Linked DNA regions of Paraglaciecola psychrophila 170. The protein of the gene in region 1 binds, or shares a complex with, the protein of each later gene. Links are inferred from orthologs where the notes say so. Each region holds a gene or a part of one and is shown in the gene's direction. Other genes may lie near its edges. The genes, in order: mfd and uvrA.

Region 1 (7,328 bases):
TGATCACATTATTGATTTGAGTCACCAATAATACACCCGTCACCACACCAATCGCAGTGCCTTTTATACCGTTGTAAATACCATTAAACAGAAAAATACCCATAATATTATTGCGGGTCATGCCCTGCGTTAAGAGTATAGCGATATCACCTTGTTTCTCGGTCACCACCATGACCAGAGCCGATACTATGTTAAAAGCTGCGACCGAGATAATTAGCAACAACATCAGCGACATCATATTCTTTTCCATCTTCACTGCGTCGAATAACACGCCCTGCTGGTCACGCCAGTTGGTTGAGCTATAGCCTTGGGCTTCTAATGCCTGCACCACACTTTTATAATTAAAGGCATCAGCTAAAAACAAACGTGTTTGGGCTAATTTCGATTTTTTACCTCTTAATAACCTAGCGGCATCATCAATGTGCATTAACACGGCTTTATCGTCCAAGGCAGAGCCCATATCAAATATGCCTACGACGCGGAACACTCTCTGGCTGTAGATACGCCCAAAGGGACCGAAGTAACTGTTTTCAGACGCGATCAGACGGGCTGGTTCGCCCATCCGTAAATTTAATTTAATAGACAGAGCGCGGCCAATGATAATTCCATATTCACCTTTAACTAAATCGGTCAGCCGGCCGGATAACATATTTTCAGCAATAATTGAGGAGCGCTGCATCACATCGGGTTGAATGCCTTGAAACATGACCCCTTTGAGCCCTTGAGAGGATTGCACTATGCCTTCTGAATCGATCTGTTGGGCGCTGGCAATCACACCTTCAATATGCTCGAACATATTAGGTGTAATATCAGTATCAATCTTTTTTTGTACCAACACATGAGGCGTGATCCCTAAATTGCGTAATTTAAGTTCCCCTTCAAAACCATTCATCACAGATAAAACGGTGATCAAGGCCATCAAGCCAAGGGCGATGCCTGCAACAGAGAAAAAATTTATAAATGCAATAAAATGACTGCCTTTAGTAGCTTTGGCGTAACGTAAACCAATAAAGGCTGAAAGTGGGTAAAACATAAAAAAGAAACTCTTATAACAACAAAACAGTTAAAAAAATAAAGGTTTAACTGTTGGTATAGTGATGAATGATGTTGAATAATACGTGCCTGAAGTAAATCTAACAAGCAAAGCAAAGCTGGGAGAGAATATGCAGAACTTAACGCTTTATCAAAAACATCAACAATTCGATGAGTTTTTTATGATCAATCACAATATTCCAGTCAATATGCGTTTATTAGCAGACGATTTTGTATTGCCCGAAATTGATGATTTACATCAACATATGCCTTACGAGTTTCAAATAGCTAGCGAACTTTCTGCCATCGACACAAAAGCCTTGCGACCACTTCGGCGTTTAGGTGAACACGCCATTGAGCTAGCAGAATTTCTGAATCATCAATCGCGAAAAATTGATTTAATGATGTCTCTGATTTTGCAACAACATGCAAATCATAAACATACTTATGATTCGATACAATTTGGCGGCGGCGGCATAGTTCTTAGTTGTGAAAACGAATTATCAATAGGCGGTACCATTGAACTCAAGCTATTTCTAAGAGAAGAGGCCTCAGCCATTTTTTGTTTTGCTGAAGTTATTGCTTGTAAGCCTGTCGATGACACGTACCATGTGTCCTTGATTTTTACTCGTATACGTGAAGAAGATCAAGACTTGTTAGTCACAGCCAGTTTACATTTACAAACGGCAAATTTACGTAAACGCAAGAACCAAGAAAAAACCTAAAAGAACTAAAACGAAAGCGATCAATGACTCAGAGTATTTTTTCACCGCCTTTACCAAACAACACCCTTAAAACCAAAAATGATATTCGCCATTGGGGTAATCTCCAAGGCAGCAGCACGGCTCTTGTCTTGGCCAATGCCACGAAGCTGGCGACTGGCCCAATATTATTGGTTACCGCAGATACACCCAGTGCTATTAAGCTTGAAAAAGAGCTGGATTATTTTTTGCAGGATCAATCTGTCGATGTGCAACTATTTCCTGATTGGGAAACCCTGCCCTATGACAACTTTTCACCTCATCAAGATATTGTTTCACAGCGTCTAGAAACCCTCTACCAACTCACACAAAACGAACGTAGAGTGTTTATTGTACCCATCAATACCCTAATGATGCGAATGGCACCGGTAGATTATATTAGTAGATATTTGCTGATATTGAAGATAAATCAAAAGTTAGAGATTAATAGTTTTCGCTCAGGATTAGAGCGCGCCGGCTATTTACATGTTAACCAAGTGATGGGTCACAGCGAGTTTTCTATACGTGGCAGTATCATCGATTTATTTCCTATGGGCAGTCAGCACCCTTATCGCATAGATTTATTTGATGATGAAGTGGATACCATTCGGCATTTTGATCCGGAAACTCAGCGCTCCGGTGATAAGGTTGATGAAATAAAACTGTTACCTGCCAGAGAGTTTCCCACTGATAAAGAAGCCAGTTTGTTGTTTAGGCAGCAGTATCTCGGCAAGTTTGATGCAAATAACAGCAAAGAATCTATTTATTACCAAGTAGGTAAAGGCCTAATGCCAGGTGGTATAGAATATTATTTGCCGTTGTTTTTTGAAGAAACAGCTACGTTATTTGACTACCTGAATCAAGACACCACCGTAATAATGCATGGTGATTTACAAACCGCACATGAAAATCATTGGAAAGATGTCAACCACAGATACGAACAACTGCGCTATAACCTCGCTAGGCCCTTATTGCCTCCTTCTGATATTTTTATGCGTTATGAAGAGCTATTTGGTGCCTTAAAAGAATGGCCAAGGGTTCAAATTCAAAACCAAGCCGCAGATGAGAAAAATGGTAGTGTTAACTTTGCCACTTCGCCGGTGGGTGACGTCGCTCTAAAACCACAAAATAAGGTACCCTGGACATCACTTAAACAACAAGTAGACCTGTGGCAAAAACAAAAAGTTAAAGTGTTGTTTAGCGCTGAATCTGCCGGGCGCCGTGAAGGTCTTTTAGAGATACTCGTAAAAGCAGAAATTAAACCCAAGGTTTTTGAAAGTTTTGATGACTTTATTAAAAGCGCCGAACCTGTTGGTATTTCTGTAGGTGCTGCCGAGTTTAGTTTTTTATTAAATGAACCAAAATGCGCGATTGCGTTTATCACCGAGACAGAATTACTCGGGCATAAAATCAGCCATCGTCGCAAGCGTGACAAACGCCAAGGCACCGATGAACATGCCATAATTCGAAACTTGGCAGAAATGCAGGTAGGCCAGCCAGTGGTGCATTTTGAACACGGAGTAGGTCGTTATTTAGGTTTGCAAACCCTAGATGCAGGCGGTATTACCACAGAATACCTAACCATCGAATATGCCAAACAATCAAAGTTATATGTACCTGTTGCATCTCTGCACTTAATTAGCCGTTATAGCGGCGGTGATATTGACCATGCACCTCTGCATCATTTAGGCACCGACACCTGGTCTAAAGCCAAGAAAAAAGCTGCGGAAAAAGTCCGTGATGTAGCCGCTCAATTATTAGATGTGTACGCTAGACGAGCTGCCAAACCTGGTTATGCGTTCAAAATTGCGTGGGACGAATATCAATCGTTCAGTGACAGCTTCCCCTTTGAAGAAACCATAGATCAGCAAAAAGCCATTAATGCCGTGATCCAAGATATGGGCTCGGCCAATGCCATGGACAGATTAGTTTGTGGTGATGTTGGTTTTGGTAAAACTGAAGTCGCAATGCGCGCAGCTTTTATTGCTGCCAATCAGGGTAAACAAGTTGCGATATTGGTCCCTACCACGTTACTTGCCAGTCAACATTTTGAAAATTTTAAAGATCGGTTTGTGAATTGCCCTTTCAGAATTGAAGTATTGTCTCGATTTGTAAGTGCCAAAGATGCGAAAGAAACCATTAAGGCTATCGGTGAAGGTAAAGTTGATATAGTAGTGGGCACACATACGTTGTTACAAGACAGCCTTAAATTTAGTGACTTAGGTTTGGTCATCATCGACGAAGAACACAGGTTTGGGGTGCGCCAGAAAGAAAAATTCAAAGCGCTGCGTTCAGATGTAGACATTCTAACGTTAACCGCTACCCCGATCCCAAGAACCCTGAATATGGCGTTAAGTGGGATGCGCGACTTGTCTATTATCGCCACCCCTCCGGCTAAACGTCTGCCAATCAAAACCTTTGTACAGCAACGTAACAAAGGGTTAATTCGCGAAGCTATCATGCGTGAAATCTTGCGTGGTGGTCAGGTTTATTTCTTGCATAACGAAGTAGATACCATCGAGAGCACAGCACAAGAAATTGCAGAAATAGTCCCCGAAGCACGAATCGCTATTGGCCATGGCCAAATGCGTGAGCGTGAACTCGAAAAAGTCATGGCCGATTTTTATCACCAACGTTTTAATGTGTTGTTGTGTACCACTATTATTGAAACAGGTATCGATGTGCCATCAGCTAATACAATAGTAATGGACCGGGCTGATCACCTTGGCCTGGCCCAATTACATCAATTGCGTGGTCGTGTTGGTCGCTCGCATCATCAGGCCTATGCCTATTTGCTTACACCGCATCCAAGGCGATTAAGTAAAGATGCTGCGAAACGCCTAGATGCTATTTCATCGCTAGAAGAATTAGGCGCAGGTTTTGCCCTTGCCACTCATGATTTAGAAATTCGTGGCGCGGGGGAATTATTAGGCGATGGACAATCAGGGCAGATTTCCAGTATTGGTTTTACCTTATATATGGATATGCTGGACCAAGCAGTTGAAGCACTTAAAGAAGGCAAAGAGCCCTCTTTGGAAGCCGCTCTGGCTGAACAAACGGATATTGATTTACGTTTGCCGGCTCTGTTCCCGGATGATTATATTCCTGATGTGAATATGCGTTTATCTTTGTATAAAAAGTTGGCTAGTTGCAAAGATGAAAGAGCCGTCAATGAATTACAAATAGAACTGATAGACAGATTTGGTTTATTACCTCAAAGTGCTAAAAACCTGTTAGATATGGCTATGCTTAAATTAAAAGCCAAACTAATTGGTATTTCTAAAATAGAAGGTACTAATAAAGGTGGATTTGTAGAGTTCTCACAGAAAACCCAGATTGACCCAAGCTTTATTATCAAGCTAATTCAGTCGCAACCTAGAATTTACAAATTAGATGGGCCGCAAAAACTTAAATTTAACGTGCCTACTGAATCCGCCAAAGATAGACTTGAACTGTTCAATAATATGCTAACCGAGTTTAGCCAACAATTACGGGCTGCTTAATGACAGATAAAATGACTGTTCATACTCTAAAACAAATAATCATGGGTGCTTTTTCTTCAAGAGGTGCCATTGCAATTCTGCTTACTGCCAGCGTTTTAACTCAATCTGCGAATGCTGTTGAAAATGAGTGGTGGTTTGATGTAGAAGTGATTTTATTTGAACGCAATTTAGAGACGGTCAATATCTCTGAAAAATTCAAACAATCACGGCTTGAAAAACCATCTAGCGACATTCTGGATTTACTTACGCCTTATTTGAAACCTGATTTAAGCTATTTACGGGCTGGTTTGCCGTATTGCCGGGCTTCAAAGCAACTAGCAGTAAAAACACAATATGAACAAGATTTTGCCTTTGCCATGCCAGTGCTCAAAACCAATGCGTCATCTTTTGCGCAGAAAGATGAAGAACAAAAACAAAAAAGCCAAATCTTAGCCGTTGACGCTGATGAAAACTTTCAATATCAAGTCGCTTCTACAGATATATTTGCAAATACCGATAACAGTAAACCTTCAGCTAAGACCGCTGACGCCGGAAATGTTAGTTTTTATAACTCAGAACAAAACCTTAATAATGACGAAGATCATCAAGCCAACACAGCTCAAACTCCAGAGACAAATTTAGCTCGCCCCCCTATTGAGGTGAAATTCGTCGAATGGCAACTTCCTAGTAATTTACTGTGTGCCTATGCCGAACAAATTGATCCATCTTTTGATTCGATTATAGCATTACAAAGTGACAGTACTAGCGGTCAGCATAGTGATCTAATAAAGCGCGTTCCCGACATCATAGACGGAACTGAATGGCAAACAAAACGCGGTGCCTTTTTGTTACCCACAGCAACCATGTATATGAATGAGTTGTATGAGAAAATTAAAAAGCAGCGAGATATCACACCAATCCTACATGTAAATTGGCGTCAAGAAGTTAAATTTGGACGAGAAGATGCACACACATTTAGATTGTTTGCAGGTGAAAACTTTGCAGAGCAATTTGATGCCAATGGTATACCTGTAGTTGACGATACAGATAGTTTGTTTGATAGTTTGAATCAACCTACAGACGAGTATTACCTACCTGACCAAGAACTAGTCGGGTTAACTCCAGAACAACAACAAGCGCTCATAAAACATATTAATGGCATAGGAGCAGAAGCAGTAACTGAAGACTTATTTGCAAGAATTGCTGCTGCGTTGGCAGATGAATCGCCCATCAATATTGAACAAGACGACACCCAAAATACGCAGCAAACACCTATGGAAAATACTGCAATTCTCAAAGAACTATGGAGATTAGACGGTGGTATAACCGTCTACCTGCGTAACGTTGGGCGCATACCCTATTTGCACATCGATAGTAATTTGGATTTTAGACAACCAATATTCGATCTAAAGAAAGCTTTGCGAGTACCAGGTTTATCGACTAATTACTCTGGCCAAGATGCAATAGCAGTCAACCCGTTGCTGCAACCGGGCTCTTTACAAACGATCTCGCAACAACCGAATTTTTTACGGAGTGTTAATTTTAATCAGCTGAGGCGTGTGATCAGCAAACAAGTCCATTATTTTGACCATCCATTATTTGGTATGATAGTACGCATTAATCGTTATCGTTGGCCAGAAACTGAACAAGAAACCGACATAAATAACTCTGAATCACATCATTGATTTTTATTTAGCGCCCTAGTAAACCTGGTGCTAATGATAAACGACTTTCATAAGCCCCAGCTTTGACAAAGCAGTATTATATTAATGACCGAGCACAAAAAAGCCGTCATATATGACGGCTTTTGAATTTAACAACAGTTTAAATATTAAAAGATATAGTTCAAACGTGCGTAGTAGTAACCACCTTGCCAATCAACGTTATTGCCTGACCAGTATACGGCCCCACAACAATCGTCACTTGAACCGTTAACACCATCCTTTTCGGGGTAAGTATCAAAGATATTTCGAGCACCTGCTGCTAGAGATAAACCATCATTAATTTGATAATTCAATTCTAAATCGAACATCACACCTGCATCATACTCCTGTACGACCGTTGCAGAAGAGTT
Region 2 (6,627 bases), 2.1 Mb from region 1 along the record:
ACGCTAAACACCATACTCGTGGCAAAAAACAAAACTTTCAATATCGTTTAAACAGCCCCGATAGGTTAGGACGAGCAGGTATCGACAAAATAGGGTTGGGCGTATTGTTAGGTCTAGACGACTGGCGATTAGATGCATTGCTGCTGGGTCACCATTTGGCTTATTTAGAGCATCACTATTGGCGCAGTAAATATAGTCTTTCGCTGCCGCGTTTGCGGCCATGTACAGGTGGGATTGAACCTAATTCACCCATTTCTGATAAAGGATTGGTCCAAGTTATTTGTGCCTTTAGATTATTTAATGAGCAACTTGAAATAAGTTTATCAACCCGTGAAAGTGAACGTTTTCGTGACAACCTCTTGCCCATGGGCATTACACATATGAGTGCTGGGAGCTCTACGCAACCAGGTGGTTATGCTAGTCCTGATAGCCAACTTGATCAATTTGAAATAAGTGATGAACGCTCTGTAGTAGAAGTCACCGAGGCAATAAAAATCGCGGTTATACTGCGGTATTTAAAGACTGGCAAGCTAGTTGGAAGTCTAGCGCCATTTAAGATTAATTTAGTGTATAAACTTGTTGTATTCAGATAATGGTCGTAGTGCCTATTTACAGAGTATGTAATAATTGTTCTTTTACAGCACATCTGGTTACTAATGGATAGAATAGAAGTACGTGGGGCTAGAACCCACAACCTGAAAAACATCAATTTAGATATCCCCAGAGACAAACTGACAGTGATCACCGGTTTGTCAGGTTCAGGTAAATCTTCTTTGGCTTTTGACACTTTGTATGCAGAAGGACAGCGACGTTATGTAGAGTCATTGTCAGCTTACGCTCGTCAATTTCTATCCATGATGGAAAAGCCTGATGTGGATCATATTGAGGGGTTATCGCCAGCAATTTCCATCGAGCAAAAATCTACTTCTCATAACCCACGTTCTACAGTGGGCACCATTACAGAAATTTATGACTACTTGCGTTTGTTGTATGCACGGGTAGGAGAGCCCCGTTGTCCTGAGCATCATGTGCCATTAGATGCACAAACGGTGAGTCAGATGGTTGACCGGGTATTAGATATGCCAGCCGATATTAAATTGATGTTGCTTGCTCCTGTGGTTCAGGCTCGTAAAGGTGAGCATCTCAAAACCCTCGAAAATCTAGCCGCGCAAGGGTTTATTCGGGCTAGGATAGATGGAAATGTATGTGATTTGTCGGATCCACCTGATCTCGACTTACACAAAAAGCACACTATTGAAGTAGTGGTTGACCGTTTTAAAGTGCGTGAAGATTTAAAACTTCGTTTGTCTGAGTCTTTCGAAACAGCCTTAAACTTGTCTGGTGGCACCGCAACCGTTGCCTTTATGGACGAGCCTGACAAGTTAGAGTTGGTATTTTCTTCTAACTTTGCTTGCCCACACTGTGGCTATAGCATGGCTGAGTTAGAGCCGCGGTTATTCTCTTTCAACAATCCTGCTGGTGCCTGTCAAAGTTGTGATGGTTTGGGGACAAGGCAGTTTTTTGACCCGCATCGCATTATTGCTAACGAAGAAATCAGTTTATCTGGTGGCGCCATTAGGGGTTGGGACAAACGCAGCTATTATTATTTTCAGATGTTGCAAGCTGTGGCTGATCACTACAAGTTTGATTTGACCGTGCCTTTTGCAGAACTCGATGAACAGGCCAAAGATATTGTGTTAAACGGCAGTAAAGGCACATCGTTAAAGTTTAAATACATTAACGACCGTGGCGACATTATGGAACGCAAACATCCATTTGAAGGGATTATCCCAAATATGGAGCGACGCTATAAAGAAACTGAATCCAATGCGGTACGAGATGAGTTATCCAAGTATTTGAGTCAGCAACATTGCTCAACCTGCTCTGGCTCACGTCTTAGATTAGAAGCCAGAAACGTATTTATTGGTGAGACACCGCTTAATGTCATTACTGATATGTCGATTGCCGACGCTTTGAAGTTTTTCGCAAATCTTACTTTAACCGGTAAACGCCTAAAAATAGCAGAAAAAATCTTCAAAGAAATCAATGATAGATTGACGTTTTTGGTGAACGTAGGTCTGAATTACTTATCCCTTTCACGCAGCGCCGATACGTTATCTGGTGGCGAAGCTCAGCGTATTAGGCTCGCTAGCCAAATAGGCGCTGGGTTGGTAGGGGTTATGTATGTACTTGATGAACCCTCTATTGGTTTACATCAACGTGACAATGCAAGGTTATTGGAAACCCTAATTCACTTACGCGACTTAGGTAACACAGTCATTGTGGTTGAGCATGACGAAGATGCGATCCGAGCTGCCGATTTTGTGCTGGATATTGGCCCAGGTGCGGGTGTACACGGTGGCGAAATTGTAGCTCAGGGCACTATCGAAGATATTAAAAAGAGTGAACGTTCGCTAACAGGAAAGTACTTGTCTGGTAGAGAAAGAATTGAAATACCAGCTAAACGAACTGAAATTGATCAAGATAAGTGGGTGGTGCTAAAGGGGGCCACTGGTAATAACTTGCAAGATGTTACTTTAAGAGTACCACTAGGATTAATGACGTGTGTGACGGGGGTATCAGGCTCAGGTAAATCGACGCTGATAAACGACACCTTCTATCGCATTGCCCACAGAGAATTAAATGGCGCCACTACAGGGGAGCCTGCACCTTATAAAACCATTACTGGTATGGAGTTTATGGACAAGGTGGTGGATATTGATCAAAGCCCTATTGGCCGAACTCCTCGCTCTAATCCCGCAACGTATGCAGGTATTTTTACGCCGGTGCGTGAATTGTTTGCTGGTACCCAAGAAGCCAGATCTCGTGGTTATAAACCCGGACGGTTTAGTTTTAACGTCAAAGGTGGACGCTGTGAAGCATGCCAAGGCGACGGTGTGATTAAGGTTGAAATGCACTTCTTACCGGATGTATATGTGCCTTGTGATTTATGTAAAGGTAAACGTTACAACCGTGAAACATTGGAGATTCAGTATAAAGGATTGAATATTCATCAAGTGTTGGATATGACAGTAGAAGAGGCTCGCCCTTTCTTTGATGTTATCCCAGCTATTGCCAGAAAATTACAAACCCTGATGGATGTGGGCTTGTCTTATGTACGTTTAGGTCAAGCTGCAACAACGCTGTCGGGCGGTGAAGCACAACGTGTCAAGTTAGCCAAAGAATTATCCAAACGTGACACCGGTCAAACTCTGTATATTCTGGATGAACCCACAACAGGTTTACACTTTCACGATATCAAACAGCTATTGCATGTTCTACATAGATTACGTGACCATGGTAATACCGTGGTGGTGATTGAACATAACTTAGACGTGATAAAAACGGCAGACTGGGTTATCGATCTTGGCCCTGAAGGTGGTTCTGGTGGTGGTCAGATTGTGGCCCAAGGAACACCTGAAGATATTTGCAATGTAGAAGAGTCGCATACTGCACGTTTTCTTAAAACATTATTGCTTCAGCAGGGATGATATTGCATGTTTAGTGAAGAGTTTAATGTGCGTTTTTACGAGACAGATGCCTTGGCTCATGTAAGTAATACTGTGCTGGTGGGTTGGTTTGAAAGCGGCCGTGAGCCTATTTTTAAATTATTTAATCCTGAGTTAGATTTGCAAAACTGGTCGCTCATTTTGGCCAGTTATAAAGTCGATTTTTTAGAGCAGATTTTTTATGGGCAGAAAGTACAGGTTAGAACATTTATCAGTCGGATAGGCAGGAGTTCTTTTGATGTCTATCAGGAGTTGTGGCAGCAGCAAAAAAAATGTGCGACTGGCACCACAACTATGGTGCATTTTGATTATCAGTCAAAACAAGCTGTAGCAATAAATAAAAGTATAAAAGCCGAGCTTTTGGCTAATAGTTACTCTGGGTAGAAATATTAATTACTCCATAAAAAAACTAGCATCTGCGGTTTTTTTATGGGCGATTTTAGCATTACACCTTAAATTGTTTAGCTATGCCTTCTAAATGTTTAGCTAATTGTGCAAGCTCTGAGCTTACTGATGCAAGCTTTTTGGAACTGGCGGCCGTTTCTTCAGTACGATTATGGATTTCGTCGACAGTATTACTGATGGTTCTGGCCACATTTTGTTGATCGCCGGTGGAGAGTGCAATTTGGTCGTTCATGCTGGTAATACGGCTAATTGTTTCAGTGATAACCGTCAAACTAGCTCCGGCCTTATTGGCTGTTTCAACACTGGTTATCGCCTGTTCAGTGCCTTTAGCCATGACACTTACTGCAGAACGAGCCGCATTTTGAAGTTGTTCTATGGTTTTCTGAATTTGTTCAGTAAATTGCTGTGTTCTTGATGCTTTCCATTTTGATCAATGCACTTTTGGTGACATCTAAAGCGGGATATTGCACTTCTAATCACGTTTTCTAATAAACCCACATTTTTTAGGGCTATTGAAGTAGTAATACCTAAATGTATTAAGAAACCCACGGTTTCAATAATTGGAATGAGAAACAGCTTTTGCGTAATAGACATTTTTGTCAAAAAATTCATCAAATTAACTTTGTACTGTGTCTGCGAATTTGTGAATATAAATAACGCACTACATCTGAACTTGGAAATCAGCATAGACAATTTTAATTGCTAATTTAGCAGTTTTACAGTGTTTTTAACCATCATAGGGACTGACGCTGATACCTACTAAGGAATATCCCACGGTTGCCAAATCACCTTCCCACCCTTTTGTGGATAGGGTACCGGTGACCCAAACAGCATCATATAAATTATCTATCGGCACCGCGTCTAAAAACTTCACGTAAACTATTTGATTTGCTGGTGGTGGTGGCACATGAATACAGGCACCAAAATACGGAACTAACAAAAATTCAGTGGTTGTTTCGTTGTCACCCTCTAAGGGAACAACAAATCCTGGTATTTTTACTAGCTTGCCATTTAGACTCTCGACTATGGGCGCATCTAGTCCCATTTGTAGCATATTGCCGTCGTGGCTCAAAGGAGTATCGGGAGTTTGATAATCTGGCGGCACCATGTCTTCCCAAAAAAGCTCTAGTGGTTCTTTGGCAAATATTATCTGACTGAACAAGAATAATATTAAACACGTTGCATTGATCATTTTTATCATAAGTTCTTATTTGCCTGAATTTGATTGGCCCAATAAATGATTTCTGATTAGTTCGCTTTAGACATCGTCGTGTGTATGCCTATACCCTTTTAACTTTGTTAAAAGGGCTGTCATGTTTATGGGTCTGTTGGGAAAATAACCCCAGTTTGAATACGCACATCAGTCAGTACTTTTGCCAACGTTAGGGATCGTGTTTTTGATTTAGTATTAATTTTATTTATGATTACTTGGTCAGCAAAAGCGTTTGCTTCATAGAACATTCGGTTTTCTTTTTGCCCTACACTCAAGTCAGTAATATGGCCATTACGATCGATTCTACTCACTTTATTGCAAGTCGAAATCATCTCAATTTGTAGGCATGCTTGTTCACCTTGAATTTCACTGGGTAAAAATGAATTAGAGGTTTTTGAATGCATTAAAACAGCATCAAACCCATTATAACCTAGAATGATGCTGCCATTACCATCAACCCCAGATTCTAAAATATCTGCTGTAGCATACACCGATTTTGGCTCGCCAAATAACTCTATTGCTGCACCTAAACAATAATAACCAATATCCATTACGGAGCCATTTGAGAACGATGGATTAAATGTATTGGGGTTTTCCCCTCTTAAAAATTTCGGATATCTAGACGAGTATTGACAGTAGTTAAACATCACTTTTCGAAGCGTTCCAATATCTTTAATATTTTGTTTTAAAACAGCAAAGTTGGGTAAATATGGCGTCATAAATGCTTCAAATAGAACCACATCATTTTCTTCTGCAGTTTTATACATATCTTGTGCTGAGGTATAATCTGAAGCTAAAGGTTTCTCACAAATGACATGTTTGCTGCTTTTCAGCATTCGAATTGATTGATACTTGTGAAAAGAATTTGGGCTTGCAATATACACAGCCTCAAATTCTGTTGAGCTTGCAAATAGCTCTAAGTCATCAAAGAAATACTTCACATTATATTTGAGGCCAAAATTCTGCGCTTGCCCAAAGGATCGCGAATAGACGGCACACAATTCAAACCTACCCGTTTGCAAGGCTCCTTGAATAAAATTATCTGTTATCCAGTTTGTCCCAATTACAGCAAGTTTAATCATGGTTTATCTCTTTTTTGATCTATTACCCATAACTTCCATAAAAAAGCCGGTTAAAACCGGCTGTTTAAAAAATTAGATGTGGACAAGCTTTACTAAAAAGCAGGTTTCTGTTCTTCTGCTTCGTATAACTTAACACTGTTGATTAACTCGGCTTTAGCCGCTGCAGCGTCTCCCCATCCCTCAATTTTCACCCATTTGTTCGGCTCTAGGTCTTTATAATGTTCAAAGAAATGCTGTATTTGATGCTTAGTTAATTCAGGAATATGATCTATATCAGTAATACCACGATAAATTGTTGATAACTTATCAGCAGGTACGGCAAGAATTTTTGCATCTATACCCGATTCATCAGTCATTTTTAGCACTCCAACTGGGCGGCACTTGATGACTGAGCCAGCTAAAAGTGGGAAAGGTGTCA

Evidence for each region.
Region 2: the proteins of mfd (region 1) and uvrA are in contact, whole or in part, in a crystal structure (PDB 4DFC), measured with the Escherichia coli proteins. The link is inferred for Paraglaciecola psychrophila 170 from one-to-one orthologs.

The regions. Positions count from the first base shown.
Region 1 is NC_020514.1:2,960,953-2,968,280, forward strand. Bases 1,434-5,475 are described here. They hold mfd (transcription-repair coupling factor), read left to right. Parts: upstream 1,434-1,780; coding sequence 1,781-5,275; downstream 5,276-5,475. Other genes in these bases: C427_RS12950 (PilZ domain-containing protein), read left to right, coding at 1,434-1,757; C427_RS12960 (CsiV family protein), read left to right, coding at 5,275-5,475. In the rest of the region: C427_RS12945 (lipoprotein-releasing ABC transporter permease subunit), read right to left, coding at 1-1,033; more of C427_RS12950, read left to right, coding at 1,164-1,433; more of C427_RS12960, read left to right, coding at 5,476-6,939; C427_RS12965 (TonB-dependent receptor plug domain-containing protein), read right to left, coding at 7,086-7,328. UniProt on the Escherichia coli protein: Couples transcription and DNA repair by recognizing RNA polymerase (RNAP) stalled at DNA lesions. Mediates ATP-dependent release of RNAP and its truncated transcript from the DNA, and recruitment of nucleotide excision repair machinery to the damaged site.
Region 2 is NC_020514.1:5,074,526-5,081,152, reverse strand. What follows is about bases 351-3,691. They hold uvrA (excinuclease ABC subunit UvrA), read left to right. Parts: upstream 351-656; coding sequence 657-3,491; downstream 3,492-3,691. Other genes in these bases: C427_RS22355 (acyl-CoA thioesterase), read left to right, coding at 3,498-3,691. Also shown: more of C427_RS22355, read left to right, coding at 3,692-3,893; C427_RS22340 (DUF3299 domain-containing protein), read right to left, coding at 4,642-5,115; C427_RS22335 (Gfo/Idh/MocA family protein), read right to left, coding at 5,232-6,209; ppa (inorganic diphosphatase), read right to left, coding at 6,302-6,627. UniProt on the Escherichia coli protein: The UvrABC repair system catalyzes the recognition and processing of DNA lesions. UvrA is an ATPase and a DNA-binding protein. A damage recognition complex composed of 2 UvrA and 2 UvrB subunits scans DNA for abnormalities.